DNA from 3 places in the Psychrobacillus sp. FSL K6-2836 genome. Region 3 is predicted to be linked to each of the others. Evidence: predicted binding sites of a transcription regulator. Region 3 holds the regulator's gene; each other region holds the start of a gene.

The links. The regulator CtsR, encoded in region 3, represses protease genes until heat stress. The targets are predictions, from matches to a motif close to ATGGTCAATAAAGGTCAAACA.
Region 1: the regulator CtsR is predicted to act here: its motif matches at 2,127-2,147, upstream of MKY37_RS01895 (ATP-dependent Clp protease ATP-binding subunit).
Region 2: the regulator CtsR is predicted to act here: its motif matches at 2,956-2,976, upstream of clpP (ATP-dependent Clp endopeptidase proteolytic subunit ClpP).

Annotation. Positions count from the first base shown of each region.
Region 1 is NZ_JBBOOM010000001.1:370,866-374,983, forward strand. Features, by position in the region: gene MKY37_RS01895 (ATP-dependent Clp protease ATP-binding subunit) at 1-2,097, opposite strand, end outside; gene MKY37_RS01900 (DUF3886 domain-containing protein) at 2,519-2,773, opposite strand; gene MKY37_RS01905 (acetyl-CoA C-acetyltransferase) at 2,789-3,973, opposite strand; gene MKY37_RS01910 (hydroxymethylglutaryl-CoA lyase) at 4,080-4,118, shown strand, end outside.
Region 2 is NZ_JBBOOM010000001.1:3,402,151-3,406,268, reverse strand. Features, by position in the region: gene MKY37_RS16400 (GNAT family N-acetyltransferase) at 1-27, opposite strand, end outside; gene MKY37_RS16395 (TPM domain-containing protein) at 142-951, opposite strand; gene MKY37_RS16390 (LemA family protein) at 951-1,529, opposite strand; gene MKY37_RS16385 (catalase) at 1,861-2,799, shown strand; tRNA gene MKY37_RS16380 (tRNA-Arg) at 2,822-2,893, opposite strand; gene clpP (ATP-dependent Clp endopeptidase proteolytic subunit ClpP) at 3,056-3,652, shown strand; gene MKY37_RS16370 (HPr family phosphocarrier protein) at 3,831-4,088, opposite strand; gene whiA (DNA-binding protein WhiA) at 4,107-4,118, opposite strand, start outside.
Region 3 is NZ_JBBOOM010000001.1:2,354,643-2,358,760, reverse strand. Features, by position in the region: gene MKY37_RS11070 (ATP-dependent Clp protease ATP-binding subunit) at 1-469, opposite strand, end outside; gene MKY37_RS11065 (protein arginine kinase) at 466-1,560, opposite strand; gene MKY37_RS11060 (UvrB/UvrC motif-containing protein) at 1,550-2,095, opposite strand; gene MKY37_RS11055 (CtsR family transcriptional regulator) at 2,113-2,586, opposite strand; gene MKY37_RS11050 (GNAT family N-acetyltransferase) at 2,742-3,206, opposite strand; gene rsgA (ribosome small subunit-dependent GTPase A) at 3,227-4,118, opposite strand, start outside.

The DNA.
Region 1 (4,118 bases), 2.0 Mb from region 3:
ATCCATAACATCTACATGGACTTTTTTAATCGTTTCTTCTTCTAAAATAAGATCTGTTAATGGATCTTCAATCTTGTCTTGAATCACTCTTCTAAGCGGTCGAGCACCAAACCGTTTATCGTAACCTAGTTTGACTAAGGCTAGTTTTGCTTCCGACGAAATCGTCATATCAATATCATTTTCTGCAATAGTTATTTGCAAATCTCCAAGCATCAAGTTTACGATTTCAAGTAAATTTCCTTCTGTCAGTTCATTGAATGCGACAATAGCATCGAAACGATTGAGAAATTCCGGTTTGAAATAAGCCCCTAGCATTTCAAGCATATTGATAGATTCATGTGCTGGCTGATTGAATCCTACACTTACTTTTTTGTCGCCTGTTCCTGCATTACTCGTCATTATAATGACCGTATCTTTGAAACTAACTGTTCGGCCATGTGAATCTGTTAAACGACCATCTTCCATTATTTGCAGGAACATATTTTGTACGTCAGGATGTGCCTTTTCAATTTCATCCAACAGTAAGATGGAATAAGGATTACGGCGAACATGTTCTGTCAGTTGACCCGCTTCCTCATGCCCTACATAACCTGGAGGAGAACCAATAATTTTAGACACCGAATGTTTCTCCATATATTCACTCATATCAAGACGAATCAACGTATCACGCGAACCAAATAATTCCTCTGCCAACACTTTTGTAATCTCTGTTTTACCGACTCCTGTTGGACCGACAAATAAGAAAGAACCAATAGGACGATTTTTAGATTTGAGCCCTGCACGACTACGACGGATCGCTTTGGCAATTTTATCGACCGCTTCTTCTTGACCAATCACTTTTTTACCGAGATTTTCTGCGATTCCTTTCATTTTTGCCTGTTCTGCTGCTTGTAGTTTTGTCACAGGTATTCCAGTTTTTTCTTCTACTATCAATTCAATATCTGCTACCGTCACTTCTACTTGAGGCGTGTCCTCATTTTGTTTCGCTTGCTCCAATTGTTTACGTAACTGGATTTCCTCAAAGCGTAAATTTGCCGCTTTCTCGTAGTCTTCTTTTTCTGCGGCTTGTTCTTTTTGCTGAATAACTTCGTTAAGATGTGTTCCGATTGACTCTGAATCATCTGACGTAAGTGTCAGATTTAACCGTGCCCCCACTTCATCCATCAAGTCGATTGCTTTATCTGGTAAAAATCGATCTTGAATATACCGCTGCGATAAAGTAACAAATGCTTGAATCGCTTCATCTGGATAGCGCACTTCATGGAAGTTTTCATACCGATCCTTAATACCATTTAAAATGTGAATCGTATCTTCTGTAGATGGTTCCTTCACAATAATTGGTTGGAAACGACGCTCAAGTGCAGCGTCTTTTTCGATTTGACGATATTCTTTCAACGTGGTTGCACCAATAAGTTGCAGTCCCCCACGCGCTAAAGCGGGTTTCAAAATATTACCGGCATCCATTTTTGAACCTTCTGCCGTGCCTGCCCCAACGAGTAAGTGAATTTCATCAACAAATAAAATCACGTCTTTTCGCGTTTGAAGTTCTTCGATTAATTGTTTCATTCGCTCTTCGAATTGTCCGCGAATGCCAGTGTTCGTTACGAGTGAGGCAACATCTAACAAGTACACTTGTTTGTTCATCAATTTCCCAGGAACATCACCTTCGAGGATTTTCACTGCAAGTCCCTCTGCAATGGCTGTTTTACCAACACCCGGTTCACCAATTAAAACTGGATTATTTTTATTTCTTCTATTTAACGTTTCAATGACGCGCTTTATTTCTTGATCACGTCCAATGACCGTATCAATCCGACCTTCTTGGGCATCGTTCGATAGATTTTTAGCAAGTTGATCTAACAAACTATTGCCTTGATGTTCCTCAGGTTGTCTCGTTTGTGTACGTGTCTGATGACTACCATCCGCTTGGAAAAAATGCTCTGCCTCTTTGCCAAATGACGGCATTTTTCCTGCAGTCAATTGTCCTTGAATATCTTGAAAACATACTTGACACAAATGCATTTGCATTCCTTGATGATTAACCTGTACTCTCAGACTCATCGTTGCGTCGTTCTTACTACACTGCTGACATTTCATATTCGTTTCCTCCTATATATAACTATTTGACTTTGACTATATTTAACCTTTGAGGTTAGTATACACTGACCTATTTTGACTTTCAAATAAGATGCTTAGCTTTGGAACGGATTTTGCTTTTTGATAAGTAAGCTAAATGACTATTTTCAGACAGAGTTGTGTCGCTAAGATACATGAAAAAAGAGCTATCCATTAGTCAGGAATGACTTTTGAACAGCTTTTTACAGTTAGCCAAAATAGAGCAATTTCAGTATGCTTCCTTTCGATACCTGTAGCTCAAAAACTTCCACGTTTAAGAATATATTGGTTTAACAGACTATTATTAATTACATTATGTGATTTAATATTTTATATTTAATATCAAACAAAAAAACAGTCTAGAAAATCCGATTATTGGATTTCTAAACTGTTTGTAATTCACTTAAAACTTTGAACCACCAAAGCCATATTCATCTAGTAGTTCTTCAAACGATTTGTTTTTTTCTTTTTCTTTCTTTTCGAAAGCTAGCTGTGCTTGTCGTTCTTCTTCTTTTTCTTGTTCAGCGGTTACTAACTGTTTCTTCGTTTCTTTTAATTTCGCAAGAACGTCAGAGGAAAGCTGATCGGACAATGAATTACCTTCTTCTATTTGCTTAGCTGGCTTTACCTGTTGTTGTCTTTGTTTTTTCTTCGCCATTTTGTTCACCTTCTTTTATGAGCGTTTAACTATAGTTGCGACCCCTTGTCCGCCACCGATACAAAGTGTAGCAAGACCTGTTTTCACATCTCTCTTCTCCATTTCATGAAGTAAAGAAACGAATATACGTGCACCACTAGCCCCAATCGGATGACCTAATGCAATCGCTCCACCATTTACGTTTAGTATATCATGGTTAAAGGATAGTTCTCTATCAACAGCGATCGATTGTGCTGCAAAAGCTTCATTCGCTTCGATTAAATCTATATCCGCTAATGTGATTTGAGATTTGTTTAATACTTTTTTCACTGCCTCCACGGGACCAATTCCCATGATGCTTGGATCCACTCCTGCAGATGCATTTGCTACAATTGTCGCTACTGGTTTAAGTCCAAGTTCATCCGCTTTAGCTTTTGACATGACCACAACGGCTGCCGCTCCATCATTAATACCTGAAGCATTACCAGCAGTTACAGAGCCGTCTTTTTTAAAGGCAGGACGCAGCCCCGCTAATTTTTCTTCAGTAGAACCTTTCTTCGGATACTCATCTTTTGAAAAGACAATTGGATCTCCTTTTCTCTGAGGAATTTCTACGGACACGATTTCATCAGCAAACTTACCTTCTTCTATCGCTTGCGCAGCTCTTGCCTGTGAACGTGCGGAAAATTTATCTTGTTCTTCTCTAGTAATATTATATTGATCACATAGATTTTCAGCCGTCACACCCATATGATAATCATTAAATGCACACCATAGACCATCTGAAATCATGCTATCTACTATCTTTTGATCGCCCATACGGAAGCCATCTCTAGCATTTTTCAATAAATACGGAGATTGGCTCATGTTTTCCATACCACCTGCAACAATAATATCTGCGTCCCCTGCAATAATAGCTTGAGTAGCAAGATGTATTGCTTTTAAGCCAGAACCACATACTTTATTAATAGTTAATGCAGAAACTGAATGTGGTAATCCAGCTTGAATTGATGCCTGTCTTGCAGGATTTTGACCTAACCCCGCTTGAAGGACGTTCCCCATTATTACTTCGTCCACTGCATCCTTTGAAACCCCTGCTTTTTCTAACGCCTTTTCAATAACAATAGCACCTAGTTTAGTAGCTGGCACATCTTTTAAAGCTCCTTGAAATGAACCAATTGCAGTTCTAACTGCACTTACGATTACAACTTCATTTGTCACATGATTTCCTCCTTGTTTCCCCTGTATTAAACAAACTTCTACAAAGCAAAATTTAAATTTGCTTGTTTAACCATCCTTTCTTTACAATAAAGAGGGAGGGATGATTATGTTTAGTTTACCAAATAAAGTGACAATTATCGAGGTA
Region 2 (4,118 bases), 1.0 Mb from region 3:
ATCCTTCGTAATCTCTACTAGTTTCATTGTAAATCCCCCATATATTACTTCTACATTATTTTATCACAATAATTAAAACAATCACATAATAGGAATTTCAAATGAAAAAAAGCCCCATAAAGGGCTTCTTCCATTTATAATTTACCACTTGCGACCCGCTCCTCCACCGCCGGAGCTACCGCCGCCAAAACCTCCAAAGCCGCCACCAGAACTTCTTCCGCCTCCTCCGAAACCTCCGAAGCCACCGGGGCCGAACATTCCAGTGCTATTACGTCTTCTACCTGAACCGGTACCACCCCCGCCTCCTCTCATCATAGTAATAATTAAGTAAATAACAACTACTATTACAATGATTGTAGAAAAGGAAAATCCACCGCCTGTAGAGCCAGCAAGTGGAGAAGGCTCCTGTGGTGTTGCCAACTCACCGTCCCATCCATACTCTGTAGCAACCTGGTTATATAAAAGCTGATAAGTGGAAAGTATAGCCCCCGGCGCATCACCTTGCTCTAAAAAAGGGTATGTATACTCTTCTAATATTCTCCCAACTTTTCCATCAGGTAAAGCACCCTCTAAACCGTAGCCCACACCAATGTAAACATCCCGGTTACCGACTTTATTAGGATCCATTTCCAGAATAAAAAGAACTCCATTATCCTTCTCTTCATCACCAATACCATAGGCACGCATCACATCTACCGCATATGTCGCAACATCCTGTCCTTCTAAAGACTCGACTGTCATTACGACAATTTGAGAACTAGTAGCATTCTCTAAGTTTTGTCCAAGCATTTCAATTTCCTGCTCCTGTTCTTCCGATAGAACATCATAGAAATCCTGGACATATAGTTCTCCTGGTATAGCTTCTGGATAATCAGATACAGCAAGCGTTATTAACGGGAACAATAAAGTTAGGAGAAGCGCAAGTGAAATGACACGTGCACTCTTCTTCATCACTCGCCATCTCCTTCAAAATCGACTACTGGTGCTTCTTCTACTCCCTCGGCTGATTGGAAGTATTCCTTCTCATCAAAGCCAAACATAGACGCTACTATACTCCCAGGCATACGTTTTACTTTTTTATTGTAATCCGAAACAACTGTATTATAATCTTGTCTTGCTACAGAAAGTCTATTTTCTGTACCAGCAAGCTCATCCATCAATTGTCTAAAGTTAGCATCTGCCTTAAGATTTGGATAATTTTCCACTACTACTAATAATCGACTCAAAGCTCCTGATAATTCATCATTCGCCGCTGATTGTTCTTCAGGTGTCCCAGCTCCCGCCAATTTAGTTCTGGCATCTGCGATATTCCCAAGCACCTCTTCTTCGTGTGCTGCAAAGCCTTTAACTGTATTAACTAAGTTCGGTATTAAGTCCATTCTTCGTTGCAGCTGGTTTTCTACTTGTGCATACGCATTGTTTACATTTTCTTCTTTGTCTACAAATCCGTTATAGCTTGCCATAAATATACCTGCAATAACAGCAATAATTACAATGACAATAATAATTGGCACTAGTAATTTTTTCATCGTGTTCACCTCTTTAGTAATTATAGTATTATTGTACCTTTAAATCGAAAATACAAAACCTATTCTTATTTACGGAATAAGGTAATTTTAGTTTCATATACCTTGATGACCTTATTAATGGATTAATTTTCCACTTATCAAGTAAAACCACCATCTACCGCAAGTAAATGCTCTATAGAACATTAAAAAGGAAGGATTGAAATTTTCCATGATGAACACTTTGTAGTACCAATGCATATTTTTATAAACTTCATTGTTTAAGTAATTTATTCAGTGGTAATGATTAATAAATGAAATCTATCGTTACATTCTAAAAACTGAGGTGATTTTGATGAATAATTCACTACCACAAGATGCTGTACATACATTAGAACAAATTCAAGGGAAATTTCCTGGTTATCGTCGTGCTCATGCAAAAGGGGAATTTTATGAAGCAATTTTTACTCCTAATGGAAATGCGATTCCATTTACGACAGCAGGACATCTGCAACATGAACCAGTACCCGCTACAGTCCGTTTTTCTAATAGTCCACCTGATCCTACTGCAGCAGATTTCCTATCTCCAGCAAAAGGAATGTCTATCCATTTTCATCAACCAGATGGTTCAACTAGTCACCAAGTATGTACCACCATCCCAATGTTCATAACAAAGGATCCAAAAACCTTTATTGAAATGCTAAAAATTTTAGGTTCTCATAAAACTGGTATACATTCAATTGATCTCGGACTAGGAATTGCACAACTTCTCACTACCTTCCCTGAACATAAAAACACATTACTCGCACTTAAAGAACAACTAAAGCAACCACCAATTAGTTACGCGGCTCTAAATTACTACCCTATACATGCCTTCTATTTAGTTAATGCTGAAGGCAAGCGGCAAGCCATAAAATACGAGTGGCATCCATTGAAGGAAGAAAAGTCACCTTCCATCCTCGAAAGTATTAATTTTTCCACCAATTATTTGAGCGAAGATTTGGAAAAACGACTCGAAAAGGGAACTGTATCGTTCGCGCTATATATTCGTTTAGCAGAGGACACAGACCCTACAGATGATCCTACCGTCATTTGGCCAACTGATAGGCAAAAAATTTTAGTAGGTCTCTTAACAATAAACAAAAAAATATTTCCAACAGAAAGCATATTGTTCGACCCTACTATCGTTGGCAAAGGCATCGAATTATCAAATGATCCTATTCTCCATTTTAGACATGAGACATATGCAGTCTCCTATGATAGAAGAAATAAAGAAAACAAAAAAACACCCTAAACAGAAAGGGTGTTTTACTTTATGCCCTCGGCGAGGATCGAACTCACATTCCAAGCTTCGGAGGCTTGTGTGTTATCCATTACACTACAAGGGCAAGCGACTTATCTATTATACAAATAGAAAGAATATAATTCAAGCAAACATTTTGAAGCTTAATATTTGACCTTCCTTGACCATAATGTGTATGATAAAGTTACAACTGAGGAAGACTTTCTCAGTAACCTATACTAAACCACCTTTGAAGGAGGCAATCAGGATGAATTTAATTCCTACAGTTATTGAACAAACTAATCGTGGAGAACGTGCATATGACATCTATTCTCGATTATTAAAAGACCGTATTATTATGCTTGGAAGTGGTATTGACGACAACGTTTCAAACTCTATCGTTGCTCAATTATTATTCCTAGAAGCTGAAGATCCAGAAAAAGATATCTCTATTTACATTAATAGCCCAGGCGGAAGTATCACAGCTGGTATGGCAATTTATGATACAATGCAGTTCATCAAACCTGATGTACAAACAATTTGTATCGGTATGGCTGCTTCTATGGGTGCATTCTTACTTACTGCTGGAACAAAAGGTAAACGTTATGCGCTTCCTAATGCTGAAGTAATGATTCACCAACCACTTGGTGGAGCCCAAGGGCAAGCAACTGAAATCGAAATTGCTGCAAAACGTATTTTACATTTACGCGATAAGTTAAACCACATTATTTCTGAACGCACTGGTCAACCAATCGAGGTAATTGCAAGAGACACAGATCGTGATAACTTCATGACTGCTGAACGTGCAAAAGAATACGGCTTAATCGATCACATTATCGATCGTAGCGAAATGAAAAAATCATAATAAACTGCTTTATAATCCCAAAGGTATATTCCTTTGGGATTCTTTTATAATTCTTGAGAGCTTCCGCTTGTATCGGAAATCAGCGGTAATAATTAGATTTTATTTACTGTGTCTAATAGTTTTATTCAAAAAAAAAAACCGCCCTTTCGTCTAAAGTGACTAGTGAGGCCGTTCATTTTTATGATTCGCTTGAGATGAAATTTCCTAAAGCTTCTACTGCTTCCTCCGCATCGGAACCATCCGCACTTAAACTTACAGTTGTTCCTCTGCCTATTGCCAAGCTCATAATTCCCATAATGCTCTTTGCATTTACTTTTTTAGTATCTTTTTCTAAATAGACGTCTGCAATATAACGATTTGCTTCTTGTACAAAAAGTGCAGCCTGTCTTGCTTGAAGTCCCGAAGATAATTTTACTTCCACCTGCTGTTCTGCCATTGTCTACTCCCCATTTCTTTAAATTGTCTC
Region 3 (4,118 bases):
CTCCATTGTTTCCATTACCATGCGCTTGCTCTGTGCTTCCTAATAATTGAAGAACTTGTTGACGAGCTTTGTTTAAACTTACTCCCGCATTATTTAGAACACGAGCAGCAACACCTTCTCCTTCACGGATCAACGCGAGCAATAGATGCTCTGTTCCAATGTAAGAGTGCCCTAATTTTCGAGACTCATCTACTGAAAGTTCAATCACCTTTTTCGCACGAGGTGTGTAGTTAACAATTGGTCCAACTTCTTCTTTACCTGCTCCTACTAGTTCCTCGATCCCTGCTTCGATTACTTTTAGGTCTACTTCTATTGCTTCTAATGCTTTTGCAGCAATTCCACTACCTTCTCGGATAAGACCAAGTAATATATGTTCTGTTCCTATAGACTCATGCTTTAAGCGAATAGCTTCTTCTTGTGCTAGTTGTAATACTTTTTGAGATCTTTGTGTAAAACGATTAAACATCATTCAGATTCCTCTCCTTTTGTTTTCTGTTTTTCCTCTTTTTGCAATCGTTCCCTTAATAACTTCGCGCGAAACATATCCCGCTCGGAGGTATTCAATGAAGTTCCTGCATATTTTTGCAGAAATCCTGGTTGCATAAATACCATACATTCATTCAAGATAGACACATCGACATCTTCTATGAGTCCTATATCTATTCCTAATCGAACATCTGATAGGCATCTTGCCGCTTCATCTGTCGCCATAATACGAGCAAATGATAAAGTTCCTAAAGATCGATATAGTCGGTCTTCTAGTGTATTGGCTGAATGCTTTAGAAGTGCATCCCGCGCTTCTCTTTCTTTTTGAATAATTTGTTCGGTAATACTTTGAAGATCAGCAAGTATGTCTTCTTCTGACTTACCAAGTGTGGTTTGGTTGGACACTTGGTATACATTACCGAGCGCTTCACTACCTTCTCCGTAGATTCCTCTAACAACCATTCCTAACCTTGAAATGATCGTAACAATTCTGTTCATTTGCTTCGTCATCGTTAATGCAGGTAAATGCATCATTACAGATGCACGCAAACCTGTACCTGTATTGGTAGGGCAGCTTGTTAAGTACCCAAACTGCTCGTCGAACGCATATGATAATTCCTTATCTAAAACACGATCTAACACATCTGCCTGCGCATAGGCTTCTTGAATTTGAAGCCCCGGAAAAAGGCATTGTATACGAATATGATCCTCTTCATTGACCATCACACTAACAGACTCATCATTTGATAATAAAACCGAGCCTGTCATAGGTGAGTTAGCAAGCTTTGGACTGATTAAATGTTTTTCCACTAACACCTGGCGACTTAGTTCGGATACATCCTTTATATGAATAGAAGAAAATTGCATCTGCAGTTCGTCACTCGCGTCCAGCAAAGTGGCGGAAACAGATTGGTCAATTTTATGCGCCTCGTCTTCTGTAAATGCTAAAGGAAAACGATAGCCATTCAGATTTCGAGCTAAACGTATTCTTGTACTCATAACAATATCCGAATGCTTTCCAACGCCTGCCATCCAACTAGAAATTGAGTTGTCTAAAAAATGTTCAATTGACATCAGTTTGGTCACCTCCTGTAGAAAGTTGACTTTCCAAATCTCTGGCTTCATCTCTCAGCTTTGCGGCTTCCTCAAAACTCTCAGTGTCAATTGCATCTTTCATTTGAGAGCGAATCGCTTCTATACGTTTTTTTATAGCAATTTTTTCCCCTAGCGCACCTGGAGCCTTTCCAATATGCTTCATATTTCCATTATGAAGCCTCTTAAATACGTTAGGTAACTGTGGACGGAAACTGTTGTAGCAATTTGCACAACCAAATTTCCCTTCGTCTAAAAACCGCTGAATTGACCATCCACATTCATCGCATGCTATCGTATTTTTTTGTTGTTTTTGTTGCATTGGTTGTTGTTCTGTTTGACTGAACCAGTTCGATAATAGCTGATGCAGAGATAATGGATCTTGTTTGTACTCTACGTAAAACGGGTGGAGGCTATTTGCACAGACTTCACAATAATGTCTTTCAAAGTGTTCACCATTATGCACTTGGGTAACCGTTACTTTCGCCGGTCTTTGCTTACAATTTTCACAAATCACCTTTCAACACACCCCGTTCATTTTTCACTTTTTTCATATTTTAACGTTAATAACATGGCACATAAAATACGAGATCGCAATTCATCTCTTGCCGGTAGCGGAATAGCTAAAGTTGTTCTATTTAAAGCTGCTAAAATGAGTTTTGCTTCCCGCTTAGAAATAACATCCTCATCGATTAATCGAAAAACGATATCTTCCGTGACGGATTCAGAAGCACCATTTTCTAGTGTTTGTATAATATGTTCTATTAAATCAGCTTTCGTATGAGCTCGAACGCGGAGGATTCGAATATATCCCCCTCCACCTCGTTTACTTTCTACTAAGTATCCGCGGTCTTGGGTAAATCGCGTATTAATAACATAATTTATTTGAGATGGCACACACTGAAACTTTTCGGCAATTTCACTTCGCTTAATTTCAATTTGTTCCTTACTTCCTTCTTCTATAATGGCCTTCAAATACCCTTCAATTATGTCAGATATATTTTTCATCTTCTCACCTCTTCTCACAAACTGACTTTGACTAACTTTGACTATATTATAACGAGAATTTTTCGCATGTGCAATCGATACGATTTGCTCGTAAAAAGAAAAAAACTACAAACAGTCGTTTGTAGTTTAGGATATATTAAAGTGAATATTCCTATTCAATAAATCTTTTTTCCCTCATAAGTTAGTTGCGTGATATAGAAATTCGGTTCTATTTCAATATCAGCTACTTTCTTGAAATTATGTCTTTCATATAACGTGATTGCAGGTACATTTTTTGCCCCAGTTGATACAACTACATTTTTTTCGCTATTCTTAATACTTAATAGATAATCTATTAACTCTGATGCAATTCCTTTTCGAAAATAATTTGGGTCTACTACAAGCCTACAAATATCAATTAGTTCTTCTGTATCCTCATAAGAGAGAAAACCTACCAATTTCGAGCCATCTAACTTTCCAAAAAATAGTTCCTTAGAGTTTTTTATATCTTCTATAGTATCCAAAAGCTGTGGAATTCCATCAAACCCAATTAAATCAGCCTCTACTTTATACGCTGGTAATTGAATTGATAGAATACTTTCAGCTACTTTTTCATCCTTGTGATTGATCAATTGAATCATCCGTTAACTCACCCCTAAAATTAGATTTTCTTTTTAAAATTATTTCGTTGAGACTTCGTGATTTGCTTCCATTTATTCGTTTCAGCTTTTTTAGCTACTGCATCATTTTTCCGATCGATATGTGCAAGTTCTCTCATTAGTTTTACATAGCTTTTATAGCGTTCTTGTTTGAGCGTACCCGTATAAATTGCCTCTTGAATAGCACAGCCCGGCTCTTTTACATGCTGACAATCACGAAACCTGCACGCTAATCCAAGCTCTTCGATATCCTGAAAGCTAGCACTAACTCCATCATTCGTATCCCAAAGCTGAAACTCCCTCATACCAGGTGTATCGATTAATAAGCCACCTTCTGGTAATAGCGTTAGTTCTCTATGTGTGGTCGTATGACGCCCCTTACTATCATCTTCTCTTATATCGTTTACAACCATTACTTCTACACCTGACAAGGCGTTAATCAAAGAAGATTTCCCAACTCCAGAAGATCCTAGAAGTGCGCCAGTTTTATGTGCTGCCAACAGACTTCCTAGACGATCAACACCTTCTCCCGTAACACTACTCACTGCAAATATGTCTACACCAAATGCAATAGCTTCCACTTCTTTTATATAATATTCTAGGTCATCACAAGCATCTTTTTTCGTTAACACCACAACGGGTGTCGCCCCTGAATCCCATGCCGCCAATAAATATCTCTCTAGTCTACGGACATTGAAGTCATGATTGAGCGACATCACTAGAAATACAAAATCAACATTAACTGCAATTAGTTGAATCTCCGTCGTCAACCCTGCCATTTTCCTCGAGAACTGTGAGCTGCGAGGAAGCACTTCGTGAATGATTCCTTTTTCCTCACCAGGCATCTGTTCCAGCACTACCCAGTCTCCAACTGCCGGAAACGCTTCCCTACCA